DNA from 3 places in the Lelliottia sp. RD5 genome. Region 2 is predicted to be linked to each of the others. Evidence: predicted binding sites of a transcription regulator. Region 2 holds the regulator's gene; each other region holds the start of a gene.
What was found. The regulator PurR, encoded in region 2, represses purine synthesis genes. The targets are predictions, from matches to a motif close to CANGCAAACGTTTGCNTG.
Positions count from the first base shown of each region.

Region 1: a site for PurR is predicted at 1,984-2,001, ahead of purL (phosphoribosylformylglycinamidine synthase). Genes of this name have one in related genera too.
Region 3: a site for PurR is predicted at 1,716-1,733, ahead of galS (HTH-type transcriptional regulator GalS). Genes of this name have one in related genera too.

Region 1 covers NZ_JBVYHQ010000003.1:27,625-30,772, reverse strand. The annotation lists gene purL (phosphoribosylformylglycinamidine synthase) at 1-1,899, opposite strand, end outside; gene mltF (membrane-bound lytic murein transglycosylase MltF) at 2,166-3,148, shown strand, end outside.
Region 2 covers NZ_JBVYHQ010000001.1:794,342-797,489, forward strand. The annotation lists gene AC0LWE_RS03960 (MFS transporter) at 1-479, opposite strand, end outside; gene cydH (cytochrome bd-I oxidase subunit CydH) at 643-732, opposite strand; gene purR (HTH-type transcriptional repressor PurR) at 1,029-2,054, shown strand; gene punR (DNA-binding transcriptional activator PunR) at 2,073-2,984, opposite strand; gene punC (purine nucleoside transporter PunC) at 3,097-3,148, shown strand, end outside.
Region 3 covers NZ_JBVYHQ010000003.1:327,006-330,153, reverse strand. The annotation lists gene mglB (galactose/glucose ABC transporter substrate-binding protein MglB) at 1-287, opposite strand, end outside; gene galS (HTH-type transcriptional regulator GalS) at 585-1,607, opposite strand; gene yeiB (DUF418 domain-containing protein YeiB) at 1,763-2,920, opposite strand; gene folE (GTP cyclohydrolase I FolE) at 2,937-3,148, opposite strand, start outside.

The DNA of each region.
Region 1 (3,148 bases), on a different contig from region 2:
AATCGTCACACCCTGCAGATCCAGCGCCTTACCCGTCGCTTTACGGGTTTGCACGTCGCGGGTCATTTTTGGTGTTTTGCCCAGCAGCACGTCCAGCGGCAGATCGATCGGCTGATTGTCGAAATGCGGATCGTTCATGGTCAGGTGCAGCTCTTCTGTCGCTTCGCCAATCACCGCGTACGGCGCGCGCTCGCGGCGGCACAGCTCGTCAAACAGCGGCAACTGATCGGCAGCAACGGCCATCACGTAGCGTTCCTGGGATTCGTTACACCAGATTTCCAGCGGGCTCATGCCTGGCTCATCGCTCAAAATATCGCGCAGATTGAAGCGGCCACCGCGGCCGCCATCGCTCACCAGCTCTGGCATGGCGTTCGAAAGACCGCCCGCGCCGACGTCGTGGATAAACAGAATCGGGTTGGCATCGCCAAGCTGCCAGCAGCGGTCGATCACTTCCTGACAGCGACGTTCCATTTCCGGGTTGTCGCGTTGAACGGAGGCAAAATCAAGGTCTGCGTCAGATTGACCGGACGCCATAGAAGACGCCGCGCCGCCGCCAAGACCGATATTCATGGCCGGACCGCCCAGGACGATAAGTTTAGCGCCCACGACGATCTCGCCTTTTTGGACGTGATCGGCGCGAATATTGCCGATCCCACCCGCCAGCATGATCGGTTTGTGATACCCGCGCAGCTCTTCGCCGTTATGGCTGTCGACTTTTTCTTCATAGGTACGGAAGTAGCCGTTCAGGGCCGGGCGACCAAATTCGTTGTTAAAGGCTGCGCCACCCAGCGGGCCTTCGGTCATGATATCGAGCGCGGTGACAATGCGATCCGGCTTGCCGAAATCTTCTTCCCACGGCTGTTCAAAGCCAGGAATACGCAAGTTTGAAACGGAGAAGCCCACCAGCCCTGCTTTTGGTTTCGCGCCACGTCCGGTTGCGCCTTCGTCACGAATTTCGCCGCCGGAGCCTGTCGCCGCACCTGGCCATGGCGAAATCGCCGTCGGGTGGTTATGCGTTTCGACCTTCATCAGGATATGCGTTGGTTCCTGGTGGAAGTCATAGCGCCCTGCTTCGCGATCGGCGAAAAAGCGGCCCACTTCAGACCCTTCCATGACCGCCGCGTTGTCTTTATACGCAGACAGCACGTGCTCAGGGTTTTTCTCAAAGGTGTTTTTAATCATTTTGAACAGCGACTTTGGCTGTTCTTCGCCGTCGATAATCCAGTCGGCGTTAAAAATCTTATGGCGACAATGCTCAGAGTTCGCCTGCGCGAACATATACAGTTCGATGTCGTTAGGGTTGCGGTTCAGCTTAATGAACGCATCCTGCAGGTAGTCAATTTCGTCATCCGCGAGCGCCAGCCCTAAACGCAGGTTGGCGTCAATCAGCGCCTGGCGGCCCAAGCCCAGCAGATCCACGCTTTGCACGGGTGCCGGCTGATGATGGGAAAACAGCTGTTGCGCGTCGTCCAGAGAGGCAAACACGCTCTCCATCATGCGATCGTGCAGCTCAGCGGCTACCGTCTGCCACTGTTCATCTGTCAACGTCGAGGCTTCAACGTAATACGCTACGCCGCGTTCCAGACGATTGATCTGGCTCAGGCCGCAGTTGTGGGCGATGTCAGTCGCTTTAGAAGACCAGGGGGAGATGGTGCCCGGACGAGGTGTAGCAAGAATCAGTTTACCGGTCGGCGTGTGGCTGCTCAGACTCGGACCATACTTGAGCAGGCGTTCGAGCTGCGCTCGCTGTTCTGCATTTAAAGGAGCATTCAGGTCGGCAAAATGGACATACTCAGCGTAAATAGTGCTTACCGGAAGGCCGTCAGCCTGAAAACGTGCCAGCAGTTTGTTGATACGGAAGGCAGATAGTGCAGGCGAACCACGCAGAATTTCCATCATAAGTCTCTCGTCTTCGAAGCGCTTGAGGCGCTTACAGTGTGCGCAAGGGGAAAACGGGCGTCATTATAGAGAATCCTGAGCGCCGACGAAACCGTTTGCGTCGAAATAAAATCATTCTGAATTTTTATCGATTGGTGTTACCTGTCTCTGTAATTAGTTGCCAACTGGCGCAAGTTTACGCAAAATGCCGCTCATTCAATGGTAAACCTTATTCTTAACATGACTACAGCACACTGAGGCATCGCACGGCGCAGAGAATTAACTAATTGAAAAAATTCAAGATTAATTATCTGCTCATCGGCATAGTCACCTTGCTGCTGGCAGCGGCCTTATGGCCTTCTATTCCCTGGTTTGGCAAAGCCGAAAACCGTATCGCCGCGATTCAGTCGCGGGGGGAACTGCGCGTCAGTACTCTCGACTCCCCGCTGACCTATAACAATGTGAATGGCAAAATCATTGGCCTGGACTATGAACTGGCGCAACAGTTTGCCGATTACCTTGGCGTAAAGCTCAAAATCACCGTTCGCCAGAATATCAGCCAGCTGTTTGACGACCTGGATAATGACGATGCCGACCTGCTGGCCGCAGGGCTTGTGTATAACAGCGAGCGGAGCAAAAACTATCAACCTGGCCCGACATACTATTCTGTTTCGCAACAGGTGGTATACCGCGTCGGTGGCGTTCGCCCGCGTACGATGGCCACGCTCAACGATCAGCAGCTCACCGTCGCACCGGGGCACGTGGTCATTGACGATCTGCGTGCGCTGAAAGAGAAAAAATATCCGGATCTGAGCTGGAAAGTCGATGAGAAACTCGGCACGACTGCGCTGCTGGAGCAAGTGAAAGACAAAAAGCTGGCGTACACGATCGCCGATTCTGTTGCGATCAGTTTTTTCCAGCGCGTTCATCCAGAAATCGCCGTTGCGCTTGATGTAACCGATGAACAGCCCGTCACCTGGTTTAGTCCGCTCGACGACGATCAGACGCTTTCCGCCGCCATACTCGATTTCTTTAATTCCATGAATGAAGAAGGCATCCTGGCGCGGCTTGAAGAGAAATATCTTGGGCACGGCGGTGATTTTGATTACGTTGATACCCGCAGCTTCCTGCGTGCCGTTGACAGCGTGTTGCCCGATTTGCAGCCCCTCTTTGAGAAATACGCCGAGGAAATTGACTGGCGTCTGCTGGCGGCTATCTCCTATCAGGAATCACATTGGGATGCCCAGGCGACGTCACCGACCGGTGTGCG
Region 2 (3,148 bases):
ATACGCCAGCCGATGACTTCACCCAGCCAGGTGGCCGCCGGCACGCCGCCAATATTCGCAATCGTTAGCCCCATAAACATCGTGGCGACCGCGCTCGCCTGTTTGTGCTTGGGTACCACGCTTGCGGCCACTACCGACCCCAGGCCAAAGAATGCGCCGTGATTGAGGCTGGTCAGAATGCGCGACAACAGGAGGGTGGTGTAGTCCGGAGAGAGCGCCGAAAGCACATTACCCAGGGTGAAGATGGCCATCAGAAAAATAAGCGCATTACGACGCGCGCGATGGGAAAGCAGTAACGTCATCAGGGGTGCGCCGATCATCACGCCAATGGCATAAGCACTGATCAGCATGCCCGCCGCAGGAATAGAAACGTCAACCCCTTTAGCGATGACCGGTAAAAGCCCCATTGGGGAAAACTCGGTGGTGCCGATCCCAAATGCGCCAATTGCAAGGGCCAGCAGTGGAAAATTGATTTTCATTCATTAACTCCGGATACCGTGCCTTTATGCGACACAGAAAAACATGCCGAAAGCATGACAGCAATCACAAAAAATGAGAAGTTAACAAATTGGCAAAAGATTATTGTCGGGAGAGTAACAATGAAAGGAAGAAAACGAGGGAGAAGGCTCTCCCCCGCCTGAATCAGTGCAGAATAGCTGTAAAACTTGCCGCAACAATCAAACCCAGCACGATAATCGTGGTCGTTAACGAAAACTTAAGATCGGTATTCATCAATTTTTCTCCTTTTAATCCCCACATGAAAAGTGAGCTTGCTCATTTTTACACAGTTTACCTCAAAAATCTTCCTGGATTTAGGCTGATAACCGTTTTTGCGCTTCCCCTTTTCATCAAGATAAGACAAAATTCCACGCTAAATTTATAAGCGTACCGGCCACTGACCCCCTCCTGACGTCCTGTGTCGTTTTCCCGGCGTATCGCAATTCAATTTGCGAGATTAGGGTGAGAGAAGGCAAACGTTTACCTCTCAATTTATCAGGAGCTTAGGATATGGTCTGGAGTGACAGCTAATGGCAACAATTAAAGATGTAGCGAAACGCGCAAACGTTTCCACTACAACCGTATCACATGTAATTAACAAAACCCGTTTCGTGGCGGAAGAGACGCGCAACGCCGTTTGGGCTGCAATCAAAGAATTGCACTACTCACCGAGCGCTGTTGCTCGCAGCTTGAAAGTGAATCACACCAAGTCAATTGGTCTGCTGGCGACCAGCAGTGAAGCGGCCTATTTCGCCGAAATTATCGAAGCGGTTGAGAAAAACTGCTTCCAGAAAGGCTATACCCTGATTCTGGGAAATGCCTGGAACAGTCAGGAAAAACAGCGCGCTTACCTGTCGATGATGGCGCAAAAGCGCGTCGATGGCCTGTTGGTCATGTGTTCCGAATATCCAGAATCCGTGCTGTCGATGCTCGAAGAGTATCGTCATATCCCAATGGTGGTAATGGATTGGGGTGACACGCGCGCTGACTTTACCGATTCCGTTAACGATAACGCCTTCGAAGGCGGTTACATGGCTGGCCGTTACCTGATCGAACGTGGTCATCGCGAGATTGGTGTCATCCCCGGCCCGCTTGAGCGCAACACCGGTGCTGGCCGTCTGGCAGGCTTTATGAAAGCCATGGAAGAAGCGCTGATTACCGTCCCGGAAAACTGGATTGTACAGGGCGACTTTGAGCCAGAATCGGGCTACCGCGCGATGCAGCAGATTGTTTCGCACTCACATCGTCCGACAGCCGTGTTCTGCGGCGGTGATATTATGGCGATGGGTGCGCTTTGCGCAGCCGATGAGCTGGGTTTACGCGTCCCGCAGGATATTTCCGTGATCGGGTATGATAACGTGCGCAACGCTCGCTACTTTACTCCCGCGCTGACGACGATTCATCAGCCGAAAGACTCCCTGGGTGAAACGGCGTTCAACATGCTGATGGATCGTATCGTCAGCAAGCGTGAAGAGTCTCAGTCAATTGAAGTCCATCCGCGTCTGATTGAACGTCGCTCCGTCGCTGACGGACCGTTCCGCGATTACCGTCGTTAATCGTTTCTACGGGGCCGGTTATTCCGGCTCCCGTAGCCACTCTCTGTTCAGCGTTTCACTATCACCTAAATAGTCCAGCAGCCAGGCCAGCGCAGGCGACATATCGTTTTGCTGCCATGTCAGGCAACAGGCCGCAACCGGAAACGGATTTTCAAGCTCGAGCGCCACCCATTCTCCGCGATCAATCCGTGGACGCGCGAAATGCACAGGCACCATCCCCACACACAATCCAGCCGACAAACAGGTTGCCGACGATTCCCAGTCTGGCGCGACGACCCGCCGCTGGTTATCAAGCAGCCAGGTGATGCGCTTTGGCAGCGATCGTGACGTGTCCTCCATCACCAGCGACGGCCAGTTGCGCAACACGTCGTCACTCAGCGGGCCTTCCATCGTGGCCAAAGGATGATCGCTTGCCACCACGCAGCGCCAGCTCAATGTTCCCATATCCCGAAAGGCATAGCGGCCCCCGACGGGAATGGCCTGTGTCGCGCCGATCGCCATCTCCACCCTACCGTCGGATAACGCATCCCATACGCCATTAAACACTTCCTGGGACACGCGAAGTTCCACATCCGAGAAATGGCGATAGAAATCGACTACCATCTGCCGCGTCCGTTGAGGTTTAACGATGTTATCCACCGCAATCGAAAGATGACCGCGCCAGCCATTGGCAATCTGCTGGCACTGTTCACGCGTGATCATCATTTTTTTGATAACAGATCGGCCTTCTTTCAAAAACCACACGCCAGCCGGGGTCAGAACGACATCCCGATGACGGCGTTCGAACAGGGGTACTGCCAGCCACTCCTCCATCTGCCGTACCGTATAGCTGACGGCAGATGGTACGCGATGCAGTTCTTGCGCGGCTCCGCTAAAGCTACCATTTCGGGCGACAGCATCCACAACTTCTAATGAATATTCAGACCACATTTTTTGCCTGCAAAATTTTTGAACGCAACCGCCAAATATTAGCGTTTCACAAGCCAGATTGCACTCCCTACACTCTGCGCCAAAGTACACCTGCCTTCATTAGGAAATGACAATGCAACCCAACAACGGATTCTTAGTCTGGCTCGGCGGTTTGAGCGTGCTGG
Region 3 (3,148 bases), on a different contig from region 2:
GCCGCAGCCGGGTCAACCAGGTTGATTGCCAGGGCTTTAACGCCTTTTGCCAGCAGAACGTCGATCTGGTCGTTCTGTTTGGACTGGTCGTTCTGGGAGTCGTTCATCAGCAGCTGGACGTCTGGCGCTGCTTTAGCATCTTTTTCAATTGCTTTACGCACAACAGACATGAAGTTGTCGTCGTATTTATAGATTGTCACGCCAATACGGGTATCCGCAGCGTGCGCTGCTGCGCCAAAAAGCATGCTTGCCATAACGGCAGACAGAGTCAAAACCTTCTTATTCATGGTATCTCCGGTTTTTTTTATGCAGGGTAATTCTTCTTGTGAATAACGATCGGCAGGCGGGTGTTAATAAAACGTTACTGACCGCCGAAGTTCACTTATAAAATTTCTCTCTTCCGTGTTCGGTAACGCTCCAGAAATGCGCTTTATGGTTGTTTGCGGCACTTTGGCTATAGTAAAAGTGATTAATCACCGTTACATAGCGTTTCAGTTCCTAAAACGCTGACATCATAGTCAGCGCCTTGTTAAGATACTGTGAATTTACTCACAGATTGAAAACGGTTACATCACTCATCGTTATCAGTTAGTGATCGGAGCCACAATTTGCCGAATAGCAACAGAATGACGACGCACTAAAGTTGGCATGAAACAGTGTGTTGCGCTCGAATCAAGCTCCCCTGCGGCGCCCTGTAACGCCAACTCAGTGGCAAGACGCGCCATTGACGCAATAGGGTAACGCACCGTGGTTAACTGAGGGTCTGTGTAGCGCGCAATCGGGATATCATCGAAACCAATCAATGACAAATGCTGTGGCACCGCAATTCCATTGTCTTTAAGCGCGGTAAGCGCCCCGGCGGCCATGCTGTCGTTGTAGGCAAATACCGCCGTGAGCTGCAAATTGCGTCCGAGCAGTTCAACCATGGCGGCCTCCCCACCCTGCATATCCGGTGCACCGGTACCTATCCAGCTATCGACAGGCATAATCCCCGCTTCTTTCATCGCGTTCTGCCAGCCCTCACGCCGCATGTCGTCATCTTCAATGTGATGGCTTGAGGCCAGATAACCGATGCGCTGGTGGCCGTTATTGATCAGCATTCGCGTGGCCATCATGGCGCCGCTGACGTTATCCAGCGCCACGCAGCGATGGGCGTAGCCTGGCACAACGCGGTTAATCAGAACCATCCCATCGATGTGATCCATGAAACCTGCCAACTCCTCATCGCTCAACGCTTTTGAGTGAACAATCAGTGCGTTACATCGCTGACGTATCAGCACTTCAATGGCATGACGCTCTTTTTCAGCTTCATGATAGCTGTTGCCGATCAGCACGTATTTATTGTGCTGCTGGGCAACAACGTCCACGGCTTTCACCAGCGCGCCAAAGAATGCATCTGACACGTCCATCACCACAACGCCGATGGTGTCACTCACCTGAGTGGCGAGCGCCTGAGCGTTAGCATTTGGGCGATAGCCCAGCTGCGTGACCGCTTTCATCACGCTTTCACGCGTTTCAGGACTCACCAGCGCACTGTTGTTCAGGACGCGAGAAACGGTAGCAACAGAAACACCCGCGATGCGGGCCACGTCACGAATGGTGATCATATTCACCACACTTTGTAGGATTGCAGCAACTCACAGACACCCCCTGTGTTTAGCAAGGAGGCTATTTTGGCAGCGACGGAGAAGGGACTACGTGAAGAAGCTCACACAGATGAAAACGGTTACATCCGTTTTGTTAATGATTGTGATCCAGATCGTTATCTGGATGTATTATTCAATGAAACACCCGAAGCAAGTGCGGTTAATTGACGCCAAACCCATTCCACCGGGCCCTGACGGAAATAGCGCAACCAGATAACGGAAAAGAGCATGTTGACCATCCAAACGGGGATCACAAATGCCATGAGCTGGAACCTGTCGAATTTCATAAACAGGCCTAATCGATAGAAAAGCGTCGTGCAGATTACGGTTTGTAGCAGGTAATTACTGAGAGCCATGCGTCCAACGCACGCGACGGCAGCGGCTAATCTGAAACGTGCAATTTGCGGCCAGAACCCGAAAATAAGCGACGCATAGCCGATGGTCTGGAACGGCGCGCTTAGCTCTCGCGGAGCCTGCAACAGAAAAGCACACCAGCGATAGTCCCAGTCCAGGATCCATTGCGCACTCACCGCAGGCAGGTTGATCGCCATGCCCAGCAGAACCAGTCCGGCTCCCGTGAGGCGATAATGCCTGAGGCTAAACGCCCCTTTCAGCCAGCCGGTGCGCATCAGCGCGGCACCGATCAGCATCATCCCCGCCAGCTGCCAGCCGTATTGCGCCCCTAATGCGAGCAGATTGTCTCCGAGCATATCCGCCCGATTGCTGATCGCTTCGACGCCGCCTTTCAGCTTCCAGTATTGCTCATACTGGAGCGATGCCGCGCCAGGGATCCACGAACGATTGGTGGTGCCGCCCGAAATCATACCCAGCAGCAGCAGGACCCCAATGCCAATGGCATAGAGCATCACGCCAGTGTTAAACAGGCTTTTAGCATCCTGCGCGTCGCGGATCATGCGCCAGCAAATCAGCCCGACTAAACCATAGGCCAGAAGAATGTCGCCATCCCACAAAAACAGACCGTGAATAAACCCGAAGATGACCAGCAACGTGAGGCGGGACTGAATCCAGCGCTTGCCGCGCTTGAGCAAAATCTGGAGACCCGCACCAAAAAGTAATGCAAAGAGCGTGAGGAATTTGACCTGCGCAAACAGATCTAAAATCGCCCAGGTCCAGGCGTCGCGGCGGGTGATTTCGCCATACCAGGCAGGATTGAGATAAGCCGCCTTTGGCAGACCAAAGGCGCTAATGTTGAGCAGCAGGATACCGAGGATGGCAACGCCACGTACAAAATCCAGCGTGACATTACGCTCCATTTATCCTGCCTTCCGATCAGTTGTGGTGACGCACTGCGCGCAGAAATTCCTGACGGGTATTCTGGCTCGACTTAAACAGACCGCCAAGGGAGGTCGTGGTCGTTGCACTGGTGGCATCACGTACGCCGCGCGCTTTCACGCAATAATGCACGGCATCAATGGATACAGCCACATTGTTGGTCCCCAACAGCGTTTGAAGCGCAGTCAGAATTTGCTGGGTCAAACGTT